3 regions of the Marinomonas epiphytica genome follow, and region 1 is predicted to be linked to each of the others. Evidence: riboswitches for the same ligand, from Rfam matches in the RefSeq annotation. Region 1 holds a riboswitch; each other region holds the start of a gene.
The links. A riboswitch is a leader RNA that binds a small molecule or an ion and turns the genes downstream of it on or off. The one in region 1 is predicted to bind thiamine pyrophosphate.
Positions count from the first base shown of each region.

Region 2: another riboswitch for thiamine pyrophosphate. It lies ahead of thiB (thiamine ABC transporter substrate binding subunit); the one in region 1 lies ahead of thiC (phosphomethylpyrimidine synthase ThiC).
Region 3: another riboswitch for thiamine pyrophosphate. It lies ahead of thiD (bifunctional hydroxymethylpyrimidine kinase/phosphomethylpyrimidine kinase); the one in region 1 lies ahead of thiC (phosphomethylpyrimidine synthase ThiC).

Region 1 is NZ_BAAGVX010000002.1:174,912-180,287, forward strand. It holds gene thiS (sulfur carrier protein ThiS) at 3-212, opposite strand; gene thiC (phosphomethylpyrimidine synthase ThiC) at 209-2,809, opposite strand; TPP riboswitch at 2,990-3,094, opposite strand; gene rsmI (16S rRNA (cytidine(1402)-2'-O)-methyltransferase) at 3,160-4,017, opposite strand; gene ACYVGZ_RS01335 (penicillin-binding protein activator) at 4,051-5,376, shown strand, end outside.
Region 2 is NZ_BAAGVX010000026.1:266,013-271,388, forward strand. It holds gene ACYVGZ_RS06325 (3-deoxy-D-manno-octulosonic acid transferase) at 1-1,158, shown strand, start outside; TPP riboswitch at 1,181-1,303, shown strand; gene thiB (thiamine ABC transporter substrate binding subunit) at 1,358-2,356, shown strand; gene thiP (thiamine/thiamine pyrophosphate ABC transporter permease) at 2,394-3,956, shown strand; gene ACYVGZ_RS06340 (thiamine ABC transporter ATP-binding protein) at 3,943-4,647, shown strand; gene ACYVGZ_RS06345 (DMT family transporter) at 4,663-5,376, shown strand, end outside.
Region 3 is NZ_BAAGVX010000033.1:176,449-181,824, forward strand. It holds gene ACYVGZ_RS11125 (ABC transporter ATP-binding protein) at 1-747, opposite strand, end outside; gene thiD (bifunctional hydroxymethylpyrimidine kinase/phosphomethylpyrimidine kinase) at 734-1,582, opposite strand; TPP riboswitch at 1,653-1,757, opposite strand; gene ACYVGZ_RS11135 (energy-coupling factor ABC transporter permease) at 1,855-2,526, opposite strand; cobalamin riboswitch at 2,591-2,734, opposite strand; gene ACYVGZ_RS11140 (allantoate amidohydrolase) at 2,825-4,921, opposite strand; gene ACYVGZ_RS11145 (pyridoxal-phosphate-dependent aminotransferase family protein) at 4,935-5,376, opposite strand, start outside.

The DNA.
Region 1 (5,376 bases):
TTCTATCCTCCTGCAATCGATTCAAATATATAAACATGTTGCCCTGCCTCAAGGGTGGTAGAAGCCCATAGGCTTTTGGGTACCACTTGCTGATTCAAAGCAATGGCCAACCCTCGCCCCTCGCTTTCTAGCTCTACTAACAGGTCAGCAAGAGTTTGGCCCGCAAAATGATAGGCTTCATCATTCAATTGGATTAGACACTTTTGGGTCATGGCTTTGTTCCTACTGGCTGTAAGCATTCCGACATAAGCTGTTTTATCACTCGCTCAGGATTCTGTGACTGAGTAATTGCGGTGACCACCGCCACGCTGTCTACGCCCGTTTTCACAACACTGGCAAAACGTTCTTGGCTAATGCCACCAATGGCCACAGTAGGTACAGCACCATCAATTAAAGCCACTTGCCTAGCAAGCTCTGTTAAACCTTGAGGTTGAGATGGCATTTGTTTAGTTTGAGTAGGAAAAATGTGCCCCAATGCCACATAGCTGGGTTTGAGGTGCAGAGCTTGCTTAAGCTCTTGTTCATCGTGAGTGCTGACCCCAAAACGCAACCCTGCTTGCTGTATTTTCTGTAAATCTGCGACTTGTAAATCTTCTTGGCCCAAGTGAACGCCATAAGCGCCAAGCTCAATGGCCAATTGCCAGAAATCATTAATGAATACTTGGGCTTGGTATTGTTCACCTAGGGCAATCGCCTGGGCAATTTGCTCTTTAAGCTGACTATAATCGGGCTCTTTAATACGCAATTGGGCCAGCTTAACACCTTGCTTTAGGACACACTCCAGCCACTCTAATGTATCTACAACAGGGTAAAGCCCCATTTTTTCTTTATCCATCGGAGCAAAGGGTTCTAACTCTGAGGACACTAATTTATCTTGGCTTAAATACACCTGACTGCCTAATTCACGAAACTGCTCTGACATTTTTTGCATGCCTTGATCAGCCTCTACATCCGGTAAAGTTAAAGCCTGTACTTCTAGATCTTTGGCGTAGTCACGTACTTCTTGAGTGATTTTCATAGAACAAAACTTCGGGCCACACATAGAACAAAAGTGGGCCACCTTACCAGAGGCTTGAGGCAAGGTTTCGTCGTGGTACTGGCGTGCTGTTTCAGGGTCTAGCGCGAGGTTAAATTGGTCCTCCCAACGGAACTCAAAACGTGCTTTGGATAAAGCGTTATCACGAATTTGAGCGCCGGGGTGACCTTTCGCCAAATCAGCGGCATGAGCCGCAATTTTATAGGTAATTAAGCCCTGCTTTACATCTTCTTTATTAGGCAAACCTAAATGTTCTTTGGGGGTCACATAACACAACATAGCACACCCATACCAACCTATTTGGGCGGCGCCTATACCTGAGGTAATATGGTCATAGCCTGGCGCAATATCTTGCGTTAAGGGCCCTAAGGTGTAGAAAGGTGCTTCATGACAATGCTCTAATTGCTCATGCATGTTTTCTTCAATAAGTTGCATAGGAACATGGCCTGGCCCTTCAATCATGACTTGCACATCGTATTCCCAAGCCACCTTTGTCAGCTCACCTAATGTACGCAGTTCTGACATTTGAGCTTCATCGTTGGCGTCCATAATGGAGCCAGGACGCAAACCATCTCCTAACGACAGCGACACGTCGTAGGCTGCACAAATCTCACAAATTTCTCTAAAGCGGGTATATAAAAAGTTTTCTTCATGATGGGCCAGACACCATTTAGCCATAATCGAGCCGCCACGAGAAACAATCCCCGTCAATCGTTTTGCCGTCATTGGTACAAAACGTAATAACACACCGGCATGAATCGTAAAATAATCTACTCCCTGCTCCGCTTGCTCTATTAGTGTGTCTCGAAATACCTGCCAATTTAGATCTTCCGCCACACCATCCACTTTTTCTAAAGCCTGATAAATAGGGACAGTACCAATTGGCACAGGCGAGTTTCTTAGAATCCATTCACGGGTTTCATGAATGTTTTTCCCCGTGGACAAATCCATCACGGTATCGGCCCCCCAGCGAGTCGACCACACTAATTTTTCGACCTCTTCTTCAATGGATGATGTAACAGCAGAGTTGCCAATATTCGCATTCACTTTAACCAGAAAGTTTCGCCCTATGATCATAGGCTCTGATTCTGGGTGGTTAATATTATTCGGGATAATCGCTCGACCTTTGGCTACTTCGTCGCGAATAAACTCGGGGGTGATTTGCTCTTGAATATTGGCGCCAAAGCTCTGGCCTGGGTGTTGTTTTAATAACAGCTCACTCTGAATGGCCGCTAAATTCTGGTTTTCACGAATAGCAATGTATTCCATTTCTGGGGTGATGATACCCTTCTTGGCATAGTGCATTTGCGTTACGCACTGACCAGACTTCGCCTTTCGGACTGTTGGCAATGCTTTAAAACGCAATTCGTCTAAACGACTGTCTGCCAAGCGAGATTGAGCAAACTCAGACGAAACCGCATCTAATTCTTGAGTATCATCACGCTGCTCTATCCAACTCGCTCTAATGGCATCAATGCCTTTATAAACATCAATTTTGTTATTTATGTCACCGTATGGACCAGAGCAGTCGTAGACATACACAGGCTCATTTGGCTCAAAAGTTAATTTGGCGGGGTCCGAACCAACGACGGTATCGGTAAGATGGATTTTCCGCATAGGAACTCGGATGGTTTCCTGACTACCTTGCACATAAATGCGTTCCGAAGCAGGAAAAGGCGTTGCTTGTAAGCTATCGATGAATTGCTTTGCTTGCAAACGTGACGCTTCGCGACTGGACTTAGATATTCTTTTAGGTGTTGTTGGATTCGACATTAAGCAGTTCCCTTTAATATTGTTATGGAAATTGCTTGTCTGAAATGCGCTTTAAGCAGGCTCGATAGACTCATATCGACTTACTGCTTAACAATGAAGGTTTAACTCAAAGCAAGTTGATTAGGTATGTAGCTGCACCCTATTCAACTTGCGAAGACAAACCGACAAAATGCAGAAAAGAAAAATGATTTTCTTGTTTCCTACGCGGGGATTAGCCCGATCAGGTTCTGCGGATCCCGTACTTATTTGTACGATCTCAGCCATATGGCACTCCGACAAGTGACGCTTAGTATACTGAGAAAAAGCAAGCTGTAAACTTGTTCACCTATCGGAGTGAGAAAAACTTTCGGTTATTGATTCATCTCTAAAGCCATTTTGTATAGGGCGTTTTTCTTTTCACCGGTTAATTTAGCTGCCATAGCAGCAGCTTGTTTAACCGGCAGATCTTCTAAAAGTATCGCCAATACCCTTTGTGCCTCTTGTTCTGCAGCACTGGCTTCGATTTTTTCAATTTGCAGCATCACTACAAACTCACCACGCATTTGGTTGGCGTCTTGATCAAATTGAGTAAGCAGCTCACTTGGCGTACCAGACAAAAAGGTCTCAAAGGTTTTAGTGACTTCTCGGCCAATGACAACCTGCACTCTATCACCATATACTTTGTCTAAATCTTGTATCGAATCGTAGATACGGTGGGTAGATTCATAGAAAACCACGGTACCAGCTTGAGACTGCCAACTCTCGTAGAGGTCGCAACGGGCTTTAGATTTTGCAGGCACAAAACCCGCAAAGAAAAATTGGTCTGTCGCCAATCCTGAAGCACATAGAGCCGCAATGAAAGCACACGCTCCCGGTACAGGGGATACTCGCAAGCCTTTTTCCCGTAAATTAGACACAATATGATAACCTGGGTCAGAAATTAAAGGCGTACCCGCGTCAGACACCAAAGCAACATTTTTCCCTTCTTCCAACAAACTGGCCACATAATTCGCTTTGTCTTTCTCGTTATGGTCATGGAGGGAGAATAACTTGGCTTCGATTCCAAAATGATTCAGTAAGCGCTTAGTATGGCGGGTATCTTCTGCACCAATATAGTCTACATCTCGTAAAGTTTGTTCCGCTCTTTTACTAAAGTCGTCTAAATTTCCAATCGGGGTCGCAACTATGTGAAGTGTGCCCCTAACATCATCCGAACTATGTGCTAACATGTCGCCTCTTTGTTCTATTAAATTGTGCCGCTTATGATCTCATTTTCGCAACGCATCATACCATTAACTCTAGGTACTTTTCTGCTTAGTGCCTGTGGCTCGTTAGATTTAAATACACCACAATCATTCACTGTGGTGCAAACACCAGCAAACACCAGTACTAACGAAGAAAACACGGTTCCTGACAGCATTTTCCACCCTCACACCAGCAGCGCCAATGCGGCCATTGAAAGTGACTTTCAAGCTGCACAAGACTACTACGACGCGGGGTTATATCAGCAATCTCTGCAAATGCTAGAAGATAAGGTCTTGATCGCCCCTTCTTCATTAGAATTCGATGCGAATCTTTTAGCGGCTCTGGCAAGCGCAAAAATACAAAATCATATTGCCAGTGTGACTTACATTAATCAGGCTGAGAGCTTAAACCAAGCACGTCATCCTGACCAACAGAACACCCTAGACTTAACTAAGGCACAAATTCTAGAAGCCTTTGGCAGCTGGCCTGAAGCCGTAAAAGCCCGTCTTAACCTAAGTTTCAACCTACCACTTGATGAGGGCCAGGCAAACGAAGAGTTGTTATGGCAAGACATTCAGAATTTGTCTGAAATGGAAATGGCCAAACTTTATGAAGAGCAACTCCCCTCTTTAGAAGGCTGGCTGGCGCTTAGCGATATTCTACGCAACTCAGCTTGGTCGTTAGAGCAACAGCTCCAAGCCTACCAAGACTGGCAGTTAGAAAACCCCAGCCATCCTGCCGCTCAAAATACACCTCAAGATTTCCAGGTAATGGCCTCTATTGAGCAAATGGAAGCACAACGCATTGTGTTAATGTTACCGACCACTGGCCGCCTAAGACACGCTTCGCAAGCTATTATTGATGGTTTTTTTGCAGCCTATTACCATAAACAAAACCAACGACCAGACGTTTACATTGTTAATACGGCACAATACGATAATATAGAAGACGCCCTAGTCGCTGCCTACCAACAAGAACCGGATGTGATTGTCGGACCCTTGCAAAAAAGTGCCGTCGCAAGACTCAGCCAATTAGCACTAGAGTACCCTGTCATCGCGCTTAACCAGCTTGAGATTAATACCCCTAACCCCAATTTGTATCATTTTTCTCTATCGCCAGAAGACGACATTCAGCAACTGATTCTTTTTGCCAAAAAGCATGGAGCAAACAAAGCGGCCATTTTAAGCACAGAAGACACCTGGGCCTTAAAACAAGCAGATGAATTTTTACACGCCGCTGATAAAGAAAAGATCACCATTACCTCGAATCAAACCTATGAAAATAGCCCTTTAGGACGACAGAATGCGATTCAAAAACTACTCTTAGTGGATGAAAGCCTAAAG
Region 2 (5,376 bases), on a different contig from region 1:
CGCCAATATGAGGGTTACCGTTTTTCTGAAGCCCTAGGGGCATGGTCGCCATTGTCTGTTGATCTTTGGGTGCACTGTGCCTCAGTCGGTGAGGTCTTAGCGGCACGTCCATTAATTCATGCTTGGCAAGAGTCGCATCCAGGTGCCAGTTTGTTAATCACAACGGTTACCCCAACCGGCGCGGAACAGGTAGCAAAAGCCTTTCCTAACGCTAATCATAAGTACCTACCAGTCGACTTGATGTGGTGCGTGAAAAGAGCATTAAAGTCATTATCTTGTCCACAGCTTTGGGTTGTTGAGACTGAATTGTGGCCAAACCTACTCTCGGTCGCTAAGAGGCAAGGTCGTCGAATTAGTGTGGTTAATGCCAGATTGAGTGAACGATCTTTTCGGCGTTATAAAAAATTTTCTTCCTTATCTGCCACTATAATGGCTCAGCCCGATTTGATTTTGGCTCATGGCGACGATGATGCTGCGCGTTTTCGCCAGCTTGGTGCCTCCCATGTAGAGGTGACGGGAAGCATTAAATTTGATCTTCAGCCAAGTGAAGCGGTTCTTGCGTCGAACTGGCGCGAGCTGATTGGTACTTCTTTTGTCTGGGTAGCAGCAAGTACTCACCAGGGGGAAGATGAGCTTTTTCTAAAAGCCCATCAAACCTTGCGAGAGCATATTCACGACGCCATCTTGATAATCGTACCCCGCCACCCCGAACGCTTCACTGACGTGTTCGGGATGGCCCAGCAAACATTTGCACTCACTGGAAGGCGTAGTGAAACTCCCCCTCAGAACTGGTCTGATTTTGCCGTTCTCATTGGCGATAGTATGGGGGAGCTGATGCATTACTATCAAGCATCAGATGTGGCTTTGGTCGCAGGGAGCTTTATTCCTCGTGGCGGTCATAACCCTATTGAAGCTGCCGTGCTGAAAAAGCCTCTTTTGGTAGGAGAACACACTTTTAACTTCGCTGAAATCACCGAGCAGCTTGTTGAGCAGCAGGCAGCGGCACGGTGCCAGGATGCTGAATCCTTGTCAGAGATGTTGCTGAATTTGGCGAGGTCTCCAGAAATGTCTCATTCCATGGGACAAGCCGCTTTCAATTTTGCTAGGCAAAATCAAGGGGCCGTGGCGCGAACTTTAGCGCAAATAGACAAGCTCTAAGGGAGTCTTTACAATAGCGTTTCACTATCTCATGGGGTGCTTTGAAGAAAACTAGTTTTCTTCTAACGCTGAGAGGTCGTTATCGGCTAACCCATTGAACCTGATCCAGATTGTGCTGGCGTAGGAATCGAGATGACAAGTTGGTTAACTACCTTGTGTCTTTCCCGAGCGCCGCTTTTTTATATATAGGAGCGACACCGTGATACCTTCTTTGAAAAACTCTATTGTGGCCATTGTAGCTGCCCTTGCCAGTGCTAACTTAGTAGCCAATACCTTAAATGTTTACACTTATGACTCTTTTGCGGCTGACTGGGGGCCTGGTCCAAAAATTAAAGCCAATTTTGAGGCTGAGTGTGACTGCGAGGTGAACTTTATTGCCTTAGATTCTTCTGTGGGTATTTTGTCCCGTGTGCAGTTAGAAGGTAAAAGCAGTGAAGCGGATGTTCTATTAGGCTTAGACCTGAACCTTATGCAGACCGCTTCCCAAAGCGGTTTGTTAGCAAAGCATGCCGTAGATACGTCGGCGGTAACGCTTGCTGGTGGTTGGTCAGATGAGGAGTTTGTGCCTTTCGACCACGGACATTTCGCGTTTATTTATAATTCTGAAACCTTAGCTGAGCCACCAACAAGTTTGCAAGAAGTGGTTGAGAATCAAGAGCTAAAAGTGATTTACCAAGATCCAAGAACCAGTACCCCCGGCTTAGGCTTGTTGCTATGGATGAAGGCGGTTTATGGTGATCAGGCACCCCAAGCCTGGGAAAAACTCGCTTCTCATACAGTTACTGTGACCAAAGGGTGGTATGAAGGCTACAGTCTGTTCTTAAAAGGTGAGGCTGATGTTGTTCTAAGTTATACCACATCGCCTGCTTATCATGTTGTTGCCGAAGGGGAAACTAAGTACAAGGCAGCGCCAGCTTCAGAAGGCTATTATCCACAGGTGGAAGTGGCCGCTATGCTAAAGAGCTCTAAACAGCCTGAGCTGGCTAAGCAATTTATGGCGTTCATCTTGAGCCCAGGTTTCCAGTCTGAAATACCAACAGGTAACTGGATGCTTCCAGTGGTCTCTCCAAAAGAGCCATTGCCAGCAGTATTTGCACCGGCACTAGCCGTGGACAAGCAAGTTTTGCTTCCTCAAGAGCAAGTGGCGAAAAAGCGTAAAGCGTGGGTGAACGAGTGGCTCGATGCAACGACACGTTAATTGCGCATTGAGTTCCTTCAAGGCTCGGTGGCATCTCTTGCCAGCCAGCCTTGGAGTGCTGTGTTTTGTGATTGTTGGGGCAGCCAGTTTGGCTGCCCTTTTGCGTTACTCGGAATTTAGCCAGTGGCTAGAATACCTGTCTGAGCCTTATTTATGGCGCGTTATTCGCTTTTCACTTTGGCAGGCCTTATTAAGCAGTGTGATCAGTATTCTCGTGGCTATTCCTGTTGTGTCTTGTCTCGCTCACAGACAAATTTGGGGAAAAGCTTGGCTATTACAGTTGTTTGCTATTTCCATGGTGGTTCCGACTATAGTGGCCATTCTTGGTTTAGTGGTCGTGTATGGTCGGACAGGCTGGCTTAATCAGTTATTGGGGATCGAAGTGCCTCTTTATGGCCTATTTGGAATTTTGCTGGCGCATGTGTTTTTAAACATGCCTTTGGCGGCCAGATTGTTGCTACAAGGATATGGCTTGGTTCCTGTTGGTCAGTGGCGTCAGGCGTCTCAGTTGGGGTTTAATCGTTGGCAATCTTTTCGGTTAATTGAATGGCATTACCTAAAAAAAGTCTTGCCAGGGACCTTTGTTTTAACCTTTATGTTGTGTTTTTCTAGCTTTGCTGTGGTCTTATCTTTAGGGGGTGGGCCCAAATCCAGCACTTTAGAAGTGGCCATATATCAAGCACTCAGGTTTGAGTTTGACCTTGGCAAGGCGAGCTTTCTTGCTGTGTTGCAAGTATTAATCTGCACGCTTTTCGCGGTACTGGTGTACAGGTTGGCAGGCCTTAGGCACCAAGATACGAGTTTGTTAGCAGCCAGATATTACCCAGTGAAAGACAGTTACCTTGCCAGAAGTGTGGATGGCTTGGCATTTGGTGTGATGCTCTTATTAGTTATTCCTCCTTTTATTGCAATCTTTGAGCCTGTTTTTTCGCCTAAGTTTTTTGACACCTTATTGAGCTCTGGCCTTTGGCAAGCTGTTTGGGTCTCCATTAAAATTGCCTTTCCTGCTGCTCTGCTTAGTTTGTTGATTGCCATGAGTTTTGCTGTACTGGCTCGATATTGCTCAGAAAGGGGGCGGTTAAGCTTTTTACCTAATCAGCTGGAACATCTGAGTAATTTAATTTTAATGGTGCCAGGTATTGTGATTGCCACTGGCTTATTTCTATGGCTAAGAGAATTGGGTTACGGCTTGTCTTCTGGCTATTGGGTCGTGGTTTGGGTGAATGCGGTTATGGCTTTACCCTTTGTTATGCGAGCACTAATGCCAGTGATATATCAGCAGGAAAAACGTTTTCGCACTCTTTACATTAGCCTGGGTATTACAGGATGGTCTCGGTGGTGTCTTGAATGGCCGCTAGTGCGTACCAGTGTCGCACAGGCGTTTGCTTATGCTTTATTGTTATCACTTGGGGACATGGGGGCTATTGCCTTATTTGGTAGCCAGAATTTGCAGTCATTACCTCTGTATTTGTTTCAATTAATTGGCTCTTATCGACTAGAAGAAGGAGCTTGTGTGGCGGTGGTTTTGATTTCTCTATGTTTGTTGCTGTTTTGTACTACTGTGCGCCTTGTAGGAGGAAAAAACCATGTTGTCCATTGATCTTAGTTATAATTGGGCAGCCTTTGAGGCTCACTATCAGGTGACATTGGAGCCTGGTATTACCACTTTATTGGGTGGCAGTGGGGAAGGTAAAAGTACCTTGTTGCAGCTTATAGGTGGGTTCTTGCAGGGTAAAGGAGTGCTCAACTATTATGGCCTTTCTTTGCTCTCACAGGCTCCCTATGAAAGGCCTATTTCCACTCTGTTTCAAAGTGACAACCTCTTTCCTCAATTAACGGTCTGGCAGAATGTGGCCGTTGGTTTATCGGCAAACTTACGTTTGAGTACTGAGCAGAAGCAAAAAGTCAGCTGGGCACTTGAGCAGACTCAGCTTGTGAATAAACAAAATGCTTTTCCACAGGCACTATCTGGCGGGCAAGCGCAAAGAGTTGCCATTGCTCGGGTGTTGGTTCGTGAGCAACCTATTTTGCTATTAGATGAACCTTTTAGTGCTCTGGACCCAGCATTAAGGCAAGAAATGCTGTTGCTAATTAAGAAGGTGACAGAAGAATATCAACTGACCACGCTCCTGGTGTCTCATCTGCCCCAAGAAGCGCGGCTGGTGGGTGGCAGGTTTCTGCTAATTCGTCAGGGTAAAGTTGTATTACATGATAGGGTCGAAGTGCTTGAGTCAAGTAAGGTAACGCCCGTTTTGCAAGACTATTTAGGTTCTAATAGTCTAGATAATTGATAAAGGTAAATGTCTATGGATGGCTCATCAGTAATTAGGAAGGGTATTGTATTAACCCTTGCCTATGCCTTTGTTATGTCGATTACCGCCTTGTCTGCAAAACAATTGCAGACCCAAGTGGCCGTTAGTGCTGTCGTATTTTGGCAAAGTTTAATCTGTTCATTGATTCTGCTTCCGCAAATGAAAGGGCACTGGCAGCGACGACCTTGGTCGGTTTGGCAAGTGCACTTACTGAGAAGTGGTGGCGGTTTTGCAGGCTTTTTATTTTATTATTGGTCCTTGAATCATATTCCTTTAGTGGAAGCTTCACTGTTGCGTACCTGTGCTCCTTTATGTGTTCCTTTCGTCGTTTGGCTGATGCATAAGATTGTTATTCCGCCCCGGCGTTGGCTGCCGTTGGTTATTGGCTTTGTTGGGGTGGCATTGATTATTCGGCCAACACCAAACCATGTGAACCCTTGGCATTTGGTTGGTTTTTTGTCTGCATTGGGCTTGTCTGTGTCTATGGTGACAACTCGTATGTTATCTCATCAAGTGTCTGGCCGAGAGACTTTGTTGGTTTACTTTTCCATATCCTGTGGGTTATCCCTTTTGCTGGCTTGGGGGCAAGGCGATAGTTTGATGTTGCCTATGGAGCAATGGCCCTTAATGCTGACGGTGGCGCTTACTCTTTATGTGGGGATGTATTGGTACAATAAAGCTTACACTTTTGCCCCTGCTAGCTTGATC
Region 3 (5,376 bases), on a different contig from region 1:
ATGCTCATAACAAAGAGCCGTTGTGGCATCCTGTGTTCGCGGGGGGGGACTAATAGGCACCTCAACCTTACGAGCACAACTGGGATTGCCAGATAAAATGTAAACTGTATCGGCAAGGCGTACCGCTTCTTGTGGGTCATGAGTAATCAGGACGACAGCTTTATGCTTGAGCATCTGATGAGCCAAAGATTGTAAGTGGTGGCGGGTAATGGCATCTAACGCCGAAAAAGGCTCATCCATTAAAATAATTGGCTTATCTTGCAGCAAGGTTCTAGCAAGAGCAGCACGTTGCCGCATTCCGCCAGACAACTGTTGAGGATAATAGCTTGCGTATTGTGCTAGTCCGACGGCTTTTAGTACCTCTCGTGCGGGTTCAGAAAAGGCTTTCGTTTTGGACTGTTTACCCCCTTTAAAACGCTCTGCTATGCACACATTCTCCATGACGGTTAGCCAAGGATAGAGTAAATCTTGCTGAGCCATATAAGCAATTTTACCAGAGAAATATTCAGCAAAGGCGTGCTTATTTGGCTGTCCGCGAACCGTCACTTGGGTATTCAGTAAACCCGCCAAGTAACGCAACAAACTACTTTTACCACAACCACTACGCCCAAGAATGCAGGTCCAGCCATGCTGTTTTATGGTCATGGATAAGCCATCGATAACGGGACGCTCAGTGCCGTTATAAAGCAAACTAAATTGCTCTAACTGAAAGTCCACGCTTGCGAGTTCTTGTTTAAGAGAGGTCATACTGATGGCCAGCATAGAAATGATGTACAGGCCCGTGCCCCTGCCCAACAGATAATCGATCAGCGTGTTGCAAAGCGTTAGAAATGTAACCTTTTGCGGCCTGAACTGAACCTGCTAGCGAGTGACCTTGGGCTAAGAAAGAAGCAATAGCCGCAGATAAAGTGCAGCCTGTTCCGTGCGTATTCTTAGTAGACACCCTTGGTGCGCTAAAGGTTTGCACCTTATCAGCCAATATTAAAAAGTCGCTACTCAGTGGCTCTTGGTCAAAGTGTCCTCCTTTCAACAGCACGGCTTTGGCGGGCAATAAACGCAACTGTTCTTGTAATAAGACCAATTCAGAAGCACTTTTTGGCATAACCTCTCCCACTAAAGCCACCGCTTCGGGTAAGTTAGGGGTGATTAGATCAGCAAGGTGAAAGAGTTCATTTTTTAAGGTCTGGATGGCCGTCTCGGGAAGCAATAAATCTCCGCTAGTAGCCACCATAACAGGGTCTATTACCACAAAGGGAGGCTGATATTGACACAATTTTTTCGCTACCAGACGGATAATTTCTGGGTCAGCTAACATGCCAATTTTGACTGCAGCAATATTGAGATCACTGAACACAGCATCTAATTGCTGCTCCACAAACTCAAGTGGAATAGCAAAAATGCCTGATACGCCTAAGGTATTTTGAGCCGTGACAGCGGTAATCACAGAGCAGGCATAACCACCTGTTGCACTAATCGCTTTAATATCTGCTTGAATACCAGCACCACCACCACTGTCAGAACCGGCAATGGTTAGCACAATAGGGCAAGAAGGTTGAGAGGTTGGTGACGCCAAGTTTGACATAGTAGCTCCATAGCGAGCGTAAAAAACTACATCAATTCGCGCGATGCGAAACCTTGGGTGTATAAAGCTACAAACAAGAAGAATAGTTCCCTACGCCAGTGTTAACTGAATCAGGTTCAACGGGTCTGCAACTTTGTGCACTCTCAGCCAATATTAGGCCCCCCGACTATATGCCAACATAGTAGCAAGTCTTGCTTAAAGATCAACTGCTTATAAAATGAAAAAGCCGCCTTTGTTGCTTCAACAAAGGCGGCTTTAGTATGTTTTTAACGCTAGCGGTACAAACGCGCCTCAAGTAAACGAGTTTGTTTCAGCCCAGCAAGCCCTTTTGCGCCAGCAAGTACAGCCAGATCTAAAACGGGCTCAATTAGCACCACGCTTAGGTAGGCTAAACCAAAACTGGCCACTGCCGTTAGGTTTTCCGCTGAGAAGCCTTGACCATAAAACGCCCAAAATGCCACCCAAGCGATAATGCCACCTTGGTAAGTTAGCGACAGTTTTAGAGCCTGTTGGTAAGATAAATCTACATAGGCTGTGTGCGCAGGAATAATGCGGCGGGCAACTATTCCCATTGCGAATAAAGGTAACAGCAAGGTGGTGACGTTCATGCCGTACTGAGGCAGATCAAAAGGCGCGAACAGAATGCCTTGTAATAAAAGTCCCATCAGCAAGCCAATTGATGCAGCCCCTGCGCCAAACAGTAAAAACAAGGTGGATCCTAAGATGAAGTGGACTTCTGACACCCCCACCCCATGATGTGGCATCACTTCAAAGAAGAAAAATACCAGTAAACTGGTGAGCACACTTCGCCCAACAAGCGAGCCTAAGCCTGACTCTTTAATGGTTTCCACACTTGCTTTGGCAGCAAGTCCAAAGCCTGCTACAGCGGTAGCGTAACTTAAAATAATCTTGGCGCCGTCTACGACACCGGGTTCAATATGCATAATAATTTCCCTAATGAGCCTCACACCACCCGTATGAGTCTAATTAACCAATATAAGCAAGCTTATATTATCTAATATGAAGGCCGGTCTCCGGGCTGATTTACACTTAGGTAAACTTACCGTTGCGGGGGCAGCATAGGTTTTGTTTGCACATACCTATTTCCCAGTTTCACCAGTTACTACTGACACCTTCATAGCCTGTGTTCAGAGCGTCTACTCTGAACCTCGAGAATACGTTCAGATACGACTGAACGCAATCTCAAAAATATCAATTACGCATGGTTTATAGTCACTTTGGCTAACAAGCCGCTACGACTTGTTGATGCAAAAAGAGCACATCATCGCCACTCAATTGATGTAAATCTTGCCCGCTCTTTATTAAAGTGGTGATTTCATAAAGTGAATGTACTTGGCTGTTAAATAAGACCACAACAAGCTCATCTCCTGGGGCCAATGCATGCTGCTCTCCATAGTCCGTATAACGAGCCGCACCAACCGACAACAAAATTTCCTGAGGGTAATTTGCCTGGGCCAAAAGCGCGGTAAAGTCATGCAGAACCCCTTGCTCTGTTTGCTCCATCATCTGTGATACAGACCAGGCTAACAAGTCTTCATAGAAGACACTGTAGTCGGCAATAGACACACTCTCAGTGCAGGCAAGCCACTGCTTATTGCGACAATGGAAACCACACAGCTGATAATGCGCTAAGCTATTAGCACGGTCGAATGAGGGCAGTTCAAGGTCCTTTACTGCCAAGCCTTTACTGGCTGGGCCCCAATTCTTTTTCTGGGCAAGCTTATCAACAATGGCATTACGATAAGAGGCATCATTTACCAGAGTCATCGCATAGGGGTGCATGACAATCAAACGCTGTTGCTGGTCATATCGTAGAGTGGCTTTTAATGCCAATTCTGGCTCCATTTGCACCTTGGGCTGTGCCTCTTGTGTCAACTGAGGTAACACAAGATGCGTACTGGAATAAGGGTTAACGGCCAAATAGGCGTCTTTCGCTTGCGGTACATAAAATGGAAAAATCGCTTGTGGGCCCTCTCCTGAAGGACTAGCAAAAGCTTGAATTTCTCCCGTTTGCTCCAAATGACCCGCTGAGTTTCCACCAATACCTAAACCAAACATGGGCTCATCAAGTTGTTTTTGCTTTAATTTCATGCGTTTAATCATGCTTACAAAGCAGTCTAGCGCCATCGCGACATCGGCTGTTTCAACCTTCTCTTTCGGGTTGTGGCTGATGCCCTTCTCACACCTTACAAACAACATTCCGATGTCTGCAATATTAGCAATCACCATGGCATCATGCCCTGCCCCACTCGATAACGATAAAGCGGCCTTGGCTGTGTGTTGCTCCACCACCTTAGACCAATCCTGCTGCAAAGCCCCATTACAAGGGACGGCTTTCGCTTGATAAAGCGTTTCTGCTTGAAACCCCATGTTACGCTGCCCTGCGATGTTTTCTAACTCTACTAACATGTCATCACAGGCTTGTTCTAAGCGATCTTGGTCTTGGCTGCGAATATCTATTGTAAAGGCCACTTGACCAGGAATAACGTTCACAGCCCCAGGACCAACCTGACACTTCCCAACTGTTGCGACAATCGACCGAGATTGAGCATGCTGCTCAATGGCCAACATCATTTGTGCTGCACACATTAGGGCATCTTGTCTTAATGCCATTGGTACCGTGCCCGCATGGCCAGCCATGCCAGTCAAACTCACTTGATAGCGCTTAGCTCCGGCGATGCCAGTAACCACGCCGACAGCTAGATCTTTGCTTTCTAACACTGGCCCTTGCTCTATATGGACTTCTAGATACGCAAGCAGATCTTTTGCTAACCGATGATCCTTACCGGCTTTGTCAGGATCTAAACCAAACTCTTGCATGGCTTGGGCCATGGTAATACCTTGGCTGTCTTGAACCGACAACCAGTTAGGATCAAAGTCTCCAGACACGGCACTCGATCCAATTAACGTGGTGTTAAAACGAGTACCCTCTTCATCGGCAAAAGCGACCACATCAATATGAAAAGGAAAGTCTTCATTTTTTAATTCTGCTAATGCTTGAATGGCTAACAATACTCCCAAGGTGCCATCGTATTTGCCTGCATTCACCACGGTATCACTGTGGGAGCCTAACAATAGACTGGGCATAGAAGGGGACTTAGCCACCTTACGCCCCCATTGATTACCCACACTGTCTTGCCATACTTCCAGCCCTGCTTGTTTCATCCAGACAGCAATTTGTTGATGAGCGGCCTTGTGCTCTGGAGTAAGATAAGCACGGCTCACGCCGTAATCTATATCAGAAAAGGTCGCCAGCACTTCTGCTTGCGCCATAATTTGCATTGCGCTTTTGTGACTTATCATAGGGTGACTTGTCATATTGAATGGCTCCTTATTTTGCATAAAAAGCCATCGCCGCAGGCACTGCCTGTCCTACTGAAATAGGTGCTTTATGTTTAAGTAAAATCGCTTCTAGAGCTGCTAAGGTGGTTAATACACATTCTTGTCGAGCGTTATAGCCCATTGTACCAATGCGCCAAACTAGGCCATGCAAAGGCCCAAATGACGTCCCTATTTCAATACCAAAGGCATTCAATAACTCACCACGCACCTGGTCTCCGTTCACACCCTCAGGAATGTAAATTCCCACCACGTTATTCATTTTATAGGCTTGGTCTCCGTATAGAGTTAACCCCATGGCCTCTAAGCCTGCGGCCATCGCATCTCCTGCCTGTTTATGACGAGCAATGGTTTCTTCTATACCTTCTTCCAAGAATATACGGGCACACTCGCGGGCAGCATAGAGCATGCTAGTGGCTTCGGTATGGTGGTTA